One region of the Nonomuraea sp. NPDC050310 genome, then DNA from elsewhere that is predicted to be linked to it. Evidence: riboswitches for the same ligand, from Rfam matches in the RefSeq annotation. Region 1 holds a riboswitch; the other holds the start of a gene.

Region 1 (4,411 bases):
CTACGTGGCGGTCGCCGAGACCGCCGAGCAGGTCGCCGAGGCGGTCGACTTCGCCGCCCAGCGCGGCCTGCGCGTGCGCGTGCAGGCCACCGGGCACGGCGCGCTGCGCCCCGCCACCGAAGACGACCTGCTCCTCGTCACCTCCGGCATGGACACCGTCGCCATCAACGGCGACACCGCCCTGGTCGGCCCCGGCGCCAAGTGGAAGGCGGTCATCGACGCCGCCCACCCGCACGGCCTGGCGCCCCTGGTCGGCAGCACCAGCGACGTCGGCGTCGTCGGCTACAGCCTCGGCGGCGGCCTGGGCTTCCTGGCCCGGCCCTTCGGCCTGGCCGCGCAGGCCATCGTCGAACTCCAGCTCGTCACCGCCGACGGCGAGATCCGCTGGGTCGACGACCAGCGCGACCCCGGGCTGATGGCCGCGCTGCGCGGCTTCGGGCCCAACCTGGGCGTGGTCACCGCGCTGCGCACCCGGCTGTTCCCGGCCGCGCAGCTCTACGCCGGGTCCATGATGTGGCCGGCCGACCTGGCCAGGGACGTCCTCCTCGCCTACCGCGACTGGGTGGCCACCGTGCCGCGCGAGCTGACCTCCGCGGTGGGTGTGCTGCACGTGCCGGACGCGCCCTTCGTGCCGCCGCCCATGCGCGGCCAGTCGGTCGCCCGGATCTGCCTGTGCCACCCCGGACCCGACCACTCGGGCATGGACGAGCTGCTCGCGCCGCTGCGGGCGCTGCCGGGACTCGTCATGGACCTCACCGGGCCAATGCCCTCGAACCGGATCGACGAGATCACCGCCGACCCGACCGATCCGCTGCCGTTCATGTTGCGCGCGGAGATGCTGGCCGGGCTCAGCGACGAAGCGATCGACTACCTCGCCGGCATCTCGCCCCGGGATGCCGAGCCGTACCTGCTGTGGCTGGTGCGGCACATCGGCGGCGCGCCGCAGCTCGACCCCGGGCTGGCCTACGCCCAGGGCGAGTTCGTGGCCGAGGCGGTCAGCCTCGCGCCCGGGCCGGACGTCGCCGCCGCCGTACAGGACTTCGGCGGCCGCTTCTCGGCCGGACTCGGCGCCGCCGCGACCGGCTACACGCCGTTCAACTTCGCCGCCGGGCCCGACCAGATCGCGCGGGCCTTCACCCCGGAGTACGGCGCGCGCCTGGCCGAGACGAAGAGACGCCTCGACCCGGCGGGCCTGTTCGGCGGCGAGCGGACCCTTACTGCTTAGCCCGGTGCCTGCTCCGCATCCGGATGTTCAGCATCTCCACGACCAGGGAGAAGGCCATCGCGAAGTAGATGTAACCCTTGCTGATGTGCTGCTCGAAGCCCTCGGCGAGCAGCACGACGCCGATCAGCACGAGGAAGGACAGCGCCAGCATCTTGATGCTCGGGTGCCGGTCCACGAAACGGCTGATCGGGCCGCTGGCGAAGAGCATCACGATCACCGAGGCGATGACCGCGGCGATCATCACGCCCAGCTCGTCGACCATGCCGACCGCGGTGATGACCGAGTCCAGCGAGAAGACGATGTCCAGGATCATGATCTGGATGATCGCCGAGGCGAACGAGGTGACCTTGCGCTTGGTGCCCCCCTCGCCGTCCTTCAGCTCCATGCTGTGGCCGATCTCCAGCACGCTCTTGGCCAGCAGGAACAGACCGCCGAGAATGAGGATCAGATCTCGTCCGGATATCTCCTGACCCAGCACGGTGAAGAGCGGCTCGGTCAGCCTGATCACCCACGACAGGGCGAGCAGCAGCGCCAGGCGGCTGATCAACGCGGCGGCGAGACCCAGCACCCGAGCACGATCGCGCTGCTCGGGCGGGAGCTTCCCCGCGATGATCGAGATGAAGATGATGTTGTCAATGCCCAGCACGATCTCGAGTGCGACCAGGGTGAGAAACCCGATCCAGATCTCTGGGTTGGTCACCCAGTCCAGCATTCTGTACCTCCTTGCTCAATCTGCACACAACGATCGTCGACTCGAGAAAGTTCGCGACTTGCGGTTTCCGCCCCTGTGTCGGTTATAGTTCCGACGAAGGTCATGAGTGCCAGCGCACAGCCCCGGCTTGCTGGCCGGCAACCCTCGCGTCCGCGGCGGGGTGCCCCGGGTGAGGACCTGGTCCGTCACGAGGTGTGGCGGGCAAGCGCGGGCTCCACGGACGGATCGGGGCCCAAGGCCTCGAAGGAGTTCGCCGTGTCCACGCTCAGCATCTTCAGCTCTGTCCCCGCCCAGAGCACCACCTCCCCCGCCGCCTCGCCCGGCGAGTCCGGCGCGCGTGAGTTGCCCGCGGTCCTGGGTGCCGACCTGGAGGTTCCGGTCAAGGGTGGCCGGCTGGTGAGTTACGCCAACCTCGACTACGCCGCCAGCGCGCCCTGTCTGGAGCCGGTCAGCGCGGCCGTGACCGCCGCCCTGCCGGCCTACTCCAGCGTCCACCGCGGCGCGGGCTACGCCTCCCAGCTCACCACCGCCCGCTACGAGCAGGCGCGGCACACCGTGCGGGCCTTCGCCGGCGCCCGCCCCGACGACGCGGTGATCTTCACCCGGAACACCACCGACTCCACCAACCTGCTGGCCGGCTGCCTGCCCGAAGGCACCACCGTGGTCGTCTTCGACACCGAGCACCACGCCTCGCTGCTTCCCTGGACCGATGTCGTACGGCTGGCGCCGCCCGCCTTCCCCGGCGAGACCGTACGCGCCGTGGACGAGGCCCTCGCCGGGATCGACGGCCCCAAGCTGCTGGTCGTCACCGCCGCCTCCAACGTCACCGGCGAACTGTGGCCGATCGCGGCCCTGGCGCACATCGCCCACCGGCACGGGGCGCGCATCCTCGTCGACGCCGCCCAGCTCGTGCCGCACCGGCGGCTCAACATCACCGCGCTCGACCTCGACTACGTCGCCTTCTCCGGGCACAAGCTCTACGCGCCCTTTGGCGCCGGCGTGCTGATCGGGCGGCGGGACTGGCTGGCGGCGGGCGAGCCGTACCTCAAGGGCGGCGGCGCGGTGCGGGCGGTCAACGACGAGATCGAGTGGCACGACGACCCCGAGCCCCGGCACGAGGCCGGCACCCCTAACGTGCTCGGCGCCATCGCGCTGGCCGCCGCCTGCGACGCGCTCTCCGCCACCGGGTGGACGGCGCTCGTGCGGGAGGAGGAGCGGCTGATCGGGCGGCTCCGGGCCGGGATCGCGGGCCTTTCCGGGGTGCGGGAGCTTTCCCTGTGGGGGGCTGACCACCCTCGGGTGGGGATCGTGTCGTTCGTGGTCGACGGGTTCACCGCTCGGGAGGTGGCCGAGGTTCTGTCGGCCGAGTACGGGATCGGGGTGCGGGACGGGAAGTTCTGCGCGCATCCCTTCGTGCGGCACCTGCTGGGGACTGCGGACGGTGGCTGTGAGGACGGCACCGCCTCAGCCGTCCGCGCCTCCATCGGCCTGGGCACCACCGACGAGCACATCGACCGCCTCCTCACCGCCCTCCACAACCTCACCACCCGCTGACCCCCCACGCGGGATCCTCGCCGCCTCGGTGGCCCTTGTCCGGGGTTCTCGCCGCATCGGTGGACCGGTGGCCGCCGTACAGGGTGCTCGCCGCATCGGTGGACGGGCGGCCACCACACGGGGTCCTCGCCGCATCGGTGGGAGGCAGGCCGCCGCACGGGGTCCTCGCCGCATCGGTGGGAGGGCGGCCGCCGCACGGGGTCCTCGCCGCATCGGTGGGAGGCAGCCGCCGCACGGGGTCCTCGCCGTATCGGGTGGCGGCGGGGGGCGGGCGGTGGGTCCGCCTGGCCCCCGGCTCCGGCCCCCGGCCTGCTCACCCCGGCCCCTCCGGCCACCCCGGCATCCCTAGCCCGGCCACCTCGGCCACCCGGCATCCCTAAGCCGGGCACCTCGGCCACCCCGGCCCGGCACCTCGGCATCCCCGGTCCGGCCAGCCCAACCACCGCGGCCCGACCACCCCGGCCTCAGGCCCGGTGCGGCCCGCCCGCTGTTGGGTGGGTCAGGATTCGCCGCGGCGCTTTTCGTCGGCGAGCAAGGCGTCGATGTCCCTGCGGTCTGCCTCGGAGAGGCCGTGGGCCTGTTGGGGCACGGTGTTGGGGCGGGTTTCCTCGGCGGCCTGGGCCGACGCCGCGGAGTGGCGGGCGTCGCGGGCGGAGTCACGGGCGTCGTCGGCGGCGTCGCGAGCGACGTCCCGGGTGGCCCCGGTCGACTCCTGGACGGCGTCACGCCGGGCCTCGCGGTCGGCGGCACGGGCCGCCTCGGCCTCGGCGGCCTCGGTACGGGCCTCGGCGGCCTTGCGCTCGGCGTCCTCCCGCGCCTGACGAGCCGTGGACAACTCCTCCTGAGCGGCGTCCCGCGCCTTGTTGCGCCGCCGCAGAGCCAGGTAGAGCCCGTCAAGCCCAAGCCGCCCACCCCCGGTG
Region 2 (4,411 bases), on a different contig from region 1:
GCACTCTGCTATCGAGAGTGCCAACGAACTGTTTAGCACTCTACCCGGTCGAGTGCAAGCCGACGCCATGAGTCGGCTGCTCATGAGGGTGCCTCACCTGGGACGGGTCGCCGGAGGCCGGGGCTCGGGCCGGGTCCGGAACGGACCCGGCCACGCGCGTTCGTGGGCGGTTCGCACGGACTGCGTTGCCGTACGAACCACCGGCCAGGTGTGTGTCAGACCGCTCGGACAGATTCGGCCTGCGGCCCCTTCTGTCCCTGCGTGATCTCGAACTCGACCCGCTGGCCCTGCTCGAGAGACCGATAGCCGTCCATCATGATCGCTGAGTAATGGACGAAGACATCCTTACCACCGTCTACCGCGATGAAGCCGTAGCCCTTGTCCGCGTTGAACCACTTGACGGTGCCCTGCGCCACTTCCGACTCCTCTAACTGGGCTCCGGACCTCGCCCATTCCTCTCGCAAGATCCGCAGTCTTCCTGACTTAAGGGGATTTCCAGCCAGTCGACCGCACTCGACCATACCTGTGAGGTGGCATTGGGGAACAGAGTCAAGCACAAAACTGCTTAGCGCTACATTTCCTTTAAGTTTGAAATGTCCCTGCAGATACGAACACCCCCCGGGCGAGGGCCCAGGGGGTGCGTCGTACGGAAGGGGCCGGATCAGCCGCCCGCGACCGCCGGGATGATCGAGATCTGCGCGCCTTCGGGCGTCGCGGTGTCAAGGCCCTCGGAGAAACGGACGTCCTCTTCCCCGACATAGACATTGACAAAACGGCGAATCTTGCCCGATTCATCCAGAATTCGCGCGCCGATACCCGGGAAGTCGGCGTCGAGCTTCTGGAGCACCTCGCGAAGCGTCGCGCCCTCCCCGCGCACATCTGCACTTCCGCCCGTGTATGTGCGCAGAATTGTCGGAATCCGCACCGAAACACTCATCAGATAACCTTCCTAAACGCGTCGAGCGAGGGCTTGATCACCGCGGACGGCTCGGCCGTGACCACGTCGAGGGTCTTGAGGCCGTCGCCGGTGTTGAGCACCACCGTGTCCAGCTCGGGGTCGAGCTTCCCGGCCGCCACGAGCTTGCGCAGCACCCCCACGGTGACCCCGCCCGCCGTCTCGGCGAAGATGCCCTCGGTCGAGGCCAGCAGGTGGATCGCCGAGACGATCTCGGCGTCGGTGACGTCCTCCACCGCGCCGCCGGTCCGGCGGGCGATGTCGAGCACGTAGGGGCCGTCGGCCGGGTTGCCGATCGCCAGCGACTTGGCGATCGTGTCCGGCTTCACCGGCTGGACCACGTCGTGCCCGGCCTTGTAGGCCGCCGCCACCGGCGAGCACCCGGTCGCCTGGGCCGCGAAGATCTTGTACGGCTTCTCCTCGACCAGGCCGAGCGCGACGAGCTCCTTGAAGCCCTTGTCGATCTTCGTGAGCTGCGAGCCGGAGGCCACCGGGATGACGATCTGGTCCGGCAGCCGCCAGCCGAGCTGCTCCGCGATCTCGTAGGCCAGCGTCTTGGATCCCTCGGCGTAGTAGGGCCGCAGGTTGACGTTGACGAAGCCCCACTTCTCGCCGGCCGGGTCGCCGATCAGCTCCGAGCAGAAGCGGTTGACCTCGTCGTAGGTGCCCTCGATGCCGATCAGCTTGCCGCCGAACACCCGGGCCATGGCGATCTTCGCCTGCTCCAGGTCGGCGGGGATGAAGACGCAGGCCTCCAGCCCGGCGCGGGCGGCCGCGGCGGTGACCGCGCCGGCCAGGTTGCCGGTGGAGGAGCACGACAGGGTGTGGAAACCGAAGGTGCGGGCCGCCTCGACGGCGATCGCGACCACCCGGTCCTTGAAGGAGTGGGTGGGGTTGCCGGAGTCGTCCTTGATGTGCAGGGACTTGAGACCGAGCGACTTGCCGAGCCCCTCGGCGCGGACCAGCTTGGTCCAGCCGGGGTTCATGTTCCGCTTCTCGGTCACGTCCACGGGGACCGGGAGGAGCCGCCGGTAGCGCCAGATGTTGTCGGGACCGGACTCGATGTCCGAGCGGGTCACCGTACCGAAGTCGTAGGCCACCTCGAGCGGCCCGAAACACTCGAGACAGGCGAAGTGGGGACCGAGGTCGTAGCGCGTGCCGCATTCGCGGCAGGAGAGCGCGACAGCAGGGCCGAAGTCGAGCGACATGAAGCGAGGCCTTCCCTCATCTTCGCCCGCGACCACCTTGGTCACGGGCCGGAATTGGCACCTGTCCCGGTCGGCCTCGTCACGTCACGAGCACGAACCGGGAGGGTTGCCGGGGCTTCGCAGGGCCGGTCCCTCCACCCCTCTGGATGAGCAATATGAAGTTGTGTTTCTGCGCAGCACTCTACCTGGACTGGCGACGCTGACAACTCAGCGTCTCGCCAGTCGAGACAGGCCGTCTCAGCGGTAGTCCTCGCCCAGTGCCGCCTGCACGTACTTGCGCGCCTGGTGGATGCGCGACTTGGCGGTGCCGAGCGGGATGCCGAGCTGTTCGGCCACCTCGTTGTAGTCGAGCTGGACGATGTCGCGCAACACCAGAGCCTGCGCCAGGTCCGGCTTGTCGGCCTCCAGCGCCTCCATCGCGTCGAGCAGGTCGAGCCGCGAGCCGGCGATCACGCTCACCCGGCGCACGTCGGGCCGCTGGGTGGGCAGTTCGTCGGAGGTCTGCTCGGCCGCGCGCCGCTTGAGCGAGCGGTAGGTGGTGCGCGCGCAGTTGGCCGTCACGATGTGCAGCCACGTGCTGAAGCGGGCCCGCCCCTCGAACCGGCCGATGTTTCGCGCCACGGCCAGCAGCGTGTCCTGGCAGGCTTCCTCGGCATCCTGGTGGTAGGGCAAGATCCGGGCGCAGTGCCGCAACACATCGGGCTCGATCCGCTTGAGCAGCTCACCGAGCGCACGGTGATCGCCGCCCGCTGCGGATCGGGCCAGTTCCTCGGTTAGCTCATCAAGCGCCATAGAGAGATCCTAAGAGCGGGGAGGGTTTTCATGAACAGCGTCCTGGTGGCCTCCAACCGGGGGCCGGTCTCCTTCACGGTCGACGCCGACGGCGTCCTGACGATGAAACGCGGCGGCGGCGGGCTGGTCTCGGGCCTGTCGGGGGTGGCCAAGGACGTGCTCTGGGTCTGTGCCGCGCTGTCCGACGGCGACCGCGGCGCGGTACGGCAGGCCCCCGGCGGCCGGCTCGACCACGCGGGGTACGACACCGGTCCGTTGCGCATGCTGGATATTCCCCCGGCCACCTTTCACCGGGCTTACAACGCGGTTGCCAACTCCACGCTCTGGTTCGTCAACCACCTGCTCTACGACATCCCGACCAGCCCGCACTTCGGCACCCGCTTCGAGCGCGAGTGGGAGTCCTACCGCGACTACAACGGCGCCTTCGCGCTGGCCCTGGCCGAGGAGGCGGCGCACGAGGCGCGGGTGATGGTCCAGGACTACCACCTCACCCTCACCCCGGCGATGCTCCGCGCCGAGCGGCCCGACCTGCGCATCGCGCACTTCAGCCACACGCCGTGGGCGCCGCCCGAGTACTTCTCGCTGCTGCCCGACGAGGTGGGGCGCGAGGTGCTGGAGGGCATCCTCGGCGCCGACCACGCGGGCTTCCTGACCGAGCGCTGGGCGCGCGCGTTCATGGACTGCTGCCGCCACCTGCTCGGCGCGGAGGTCTCCGCCGGCGCGGTCACCCATGACGGGCGCACCACCCGCATCGGCGTCCACAGCCTGGGGGTGGACGGCGACGCGCTGTGGGCCCGCGCCTGCGAGCCCGACGTCGAGTCCCATGTCGCGGCATTACGGGAGCAGACCGGCGGGCGGCGGCTGATCGTGCGGATCGACCGCACCGAGCTGTCGAAGAACATCGTGCGGGGCCTGATGGCCTACCGCGAGTTCCTCGCCGCCCATCCCGAGTGGCACGGCCGGGTGGTGCACCTGGCCTTCGCCTACCCGAGCCGGCACGACCTGCCCGAGTACCGCGAGTACACCGCCGCGGTGCAGCGCTGCGCCAAGGAGATCGAGGACGAGTACGCCACGGAGGACTGGGACCCGCTCATCCTCAACGTCGACGACGACTACCCGCGCAGCCTGGCCGCCTACCGCCTGGCCGACGTGCTCCTGGTCAACCCGGTGCGCGACGGCATGAACCTGGTCGCCAAGGAGGGGCCGGTGCTGTCCGACCGCTGCGCGCTCGTGCTCTCCCGCGAGGCCGGCGCCGCCGCCGAGCTGGGCGAGGACGCGCTGGTGGTCAACCCCTTCGACGTCGGCGAGACCGCCCGCGCGCTGCACGCCGCGCTGGTCATGGACGAGCAGGAGCGGGTACGGCGAGCCCTGCGGCTGCGGGCCAAGGCCACCGCGCTGCCCCCGGAAAGGTGGCTGGCCGCCCAGTTGAATGCCCTTTAGTACGCTTTGACCCTGC

The links. Region 1 has a riboswitch for S-adenosylmethionine ahead of AB0I67_RS28660 (aminotransferase class V-fold PLP-dependent enzyme). Riboswitches for the same ligand answer to the same signal wherever they lie in the genome.
Region 2: linked by a shared signal. The riboswitch ahead of thrC (threonine synthase) and the one ahead of AB0I67_RS28660 (aminotransferase class V-fold PLP-dependent enzyme) in region 1 are both predicted to bind S-adenosylmethionine.

The regions. Positions count from the first base shown of each region.
Region 1 covers NZ_JBFAKP010000014.1:157,151-161,561, forward strand. The annotation lists gene AB0I67_RS28650 (FAD-binding oxidoreductase) at 1-1,225, shown strand, start outside; gene AB0I67_RS28655 (TerC family protein) at 1,215-1,937, opposite strand; SAM riboswitch class IV at 2,036-2,151, shown strand; gene AB0I67_RS28660 (aminotransferase class V-fold PLP-dependent enzyme) at 2,193-3,491, shown strand; gene AB0I67_RS28665 (DoxX family protein) at 3,991-4,411, opposite strand, start outside.
Region 2 covers NZ_JBFAKP010000004.1:25,913-30,323, reverse strand. The annotation lists gene AB0I67_RS13075 (cold-shock protein) at 216-416, opposite strand; gene AB0I67_RS13070 (MoaD/ThiS family protein) at 662-937, opposite strand; gene thrC (threonine synthase) at 937-2,163, opposite strand; SAM riboswitch class I at 2,177-2,316, opposite strand; gene AB0I67_RS13060 (RNA polymerase sigma factor) at 2,401-2,955, opposite strand; gene AB0I67_RS13055 (trehalose-6-phosphate synthase) at 2,986-4,395, shown strand.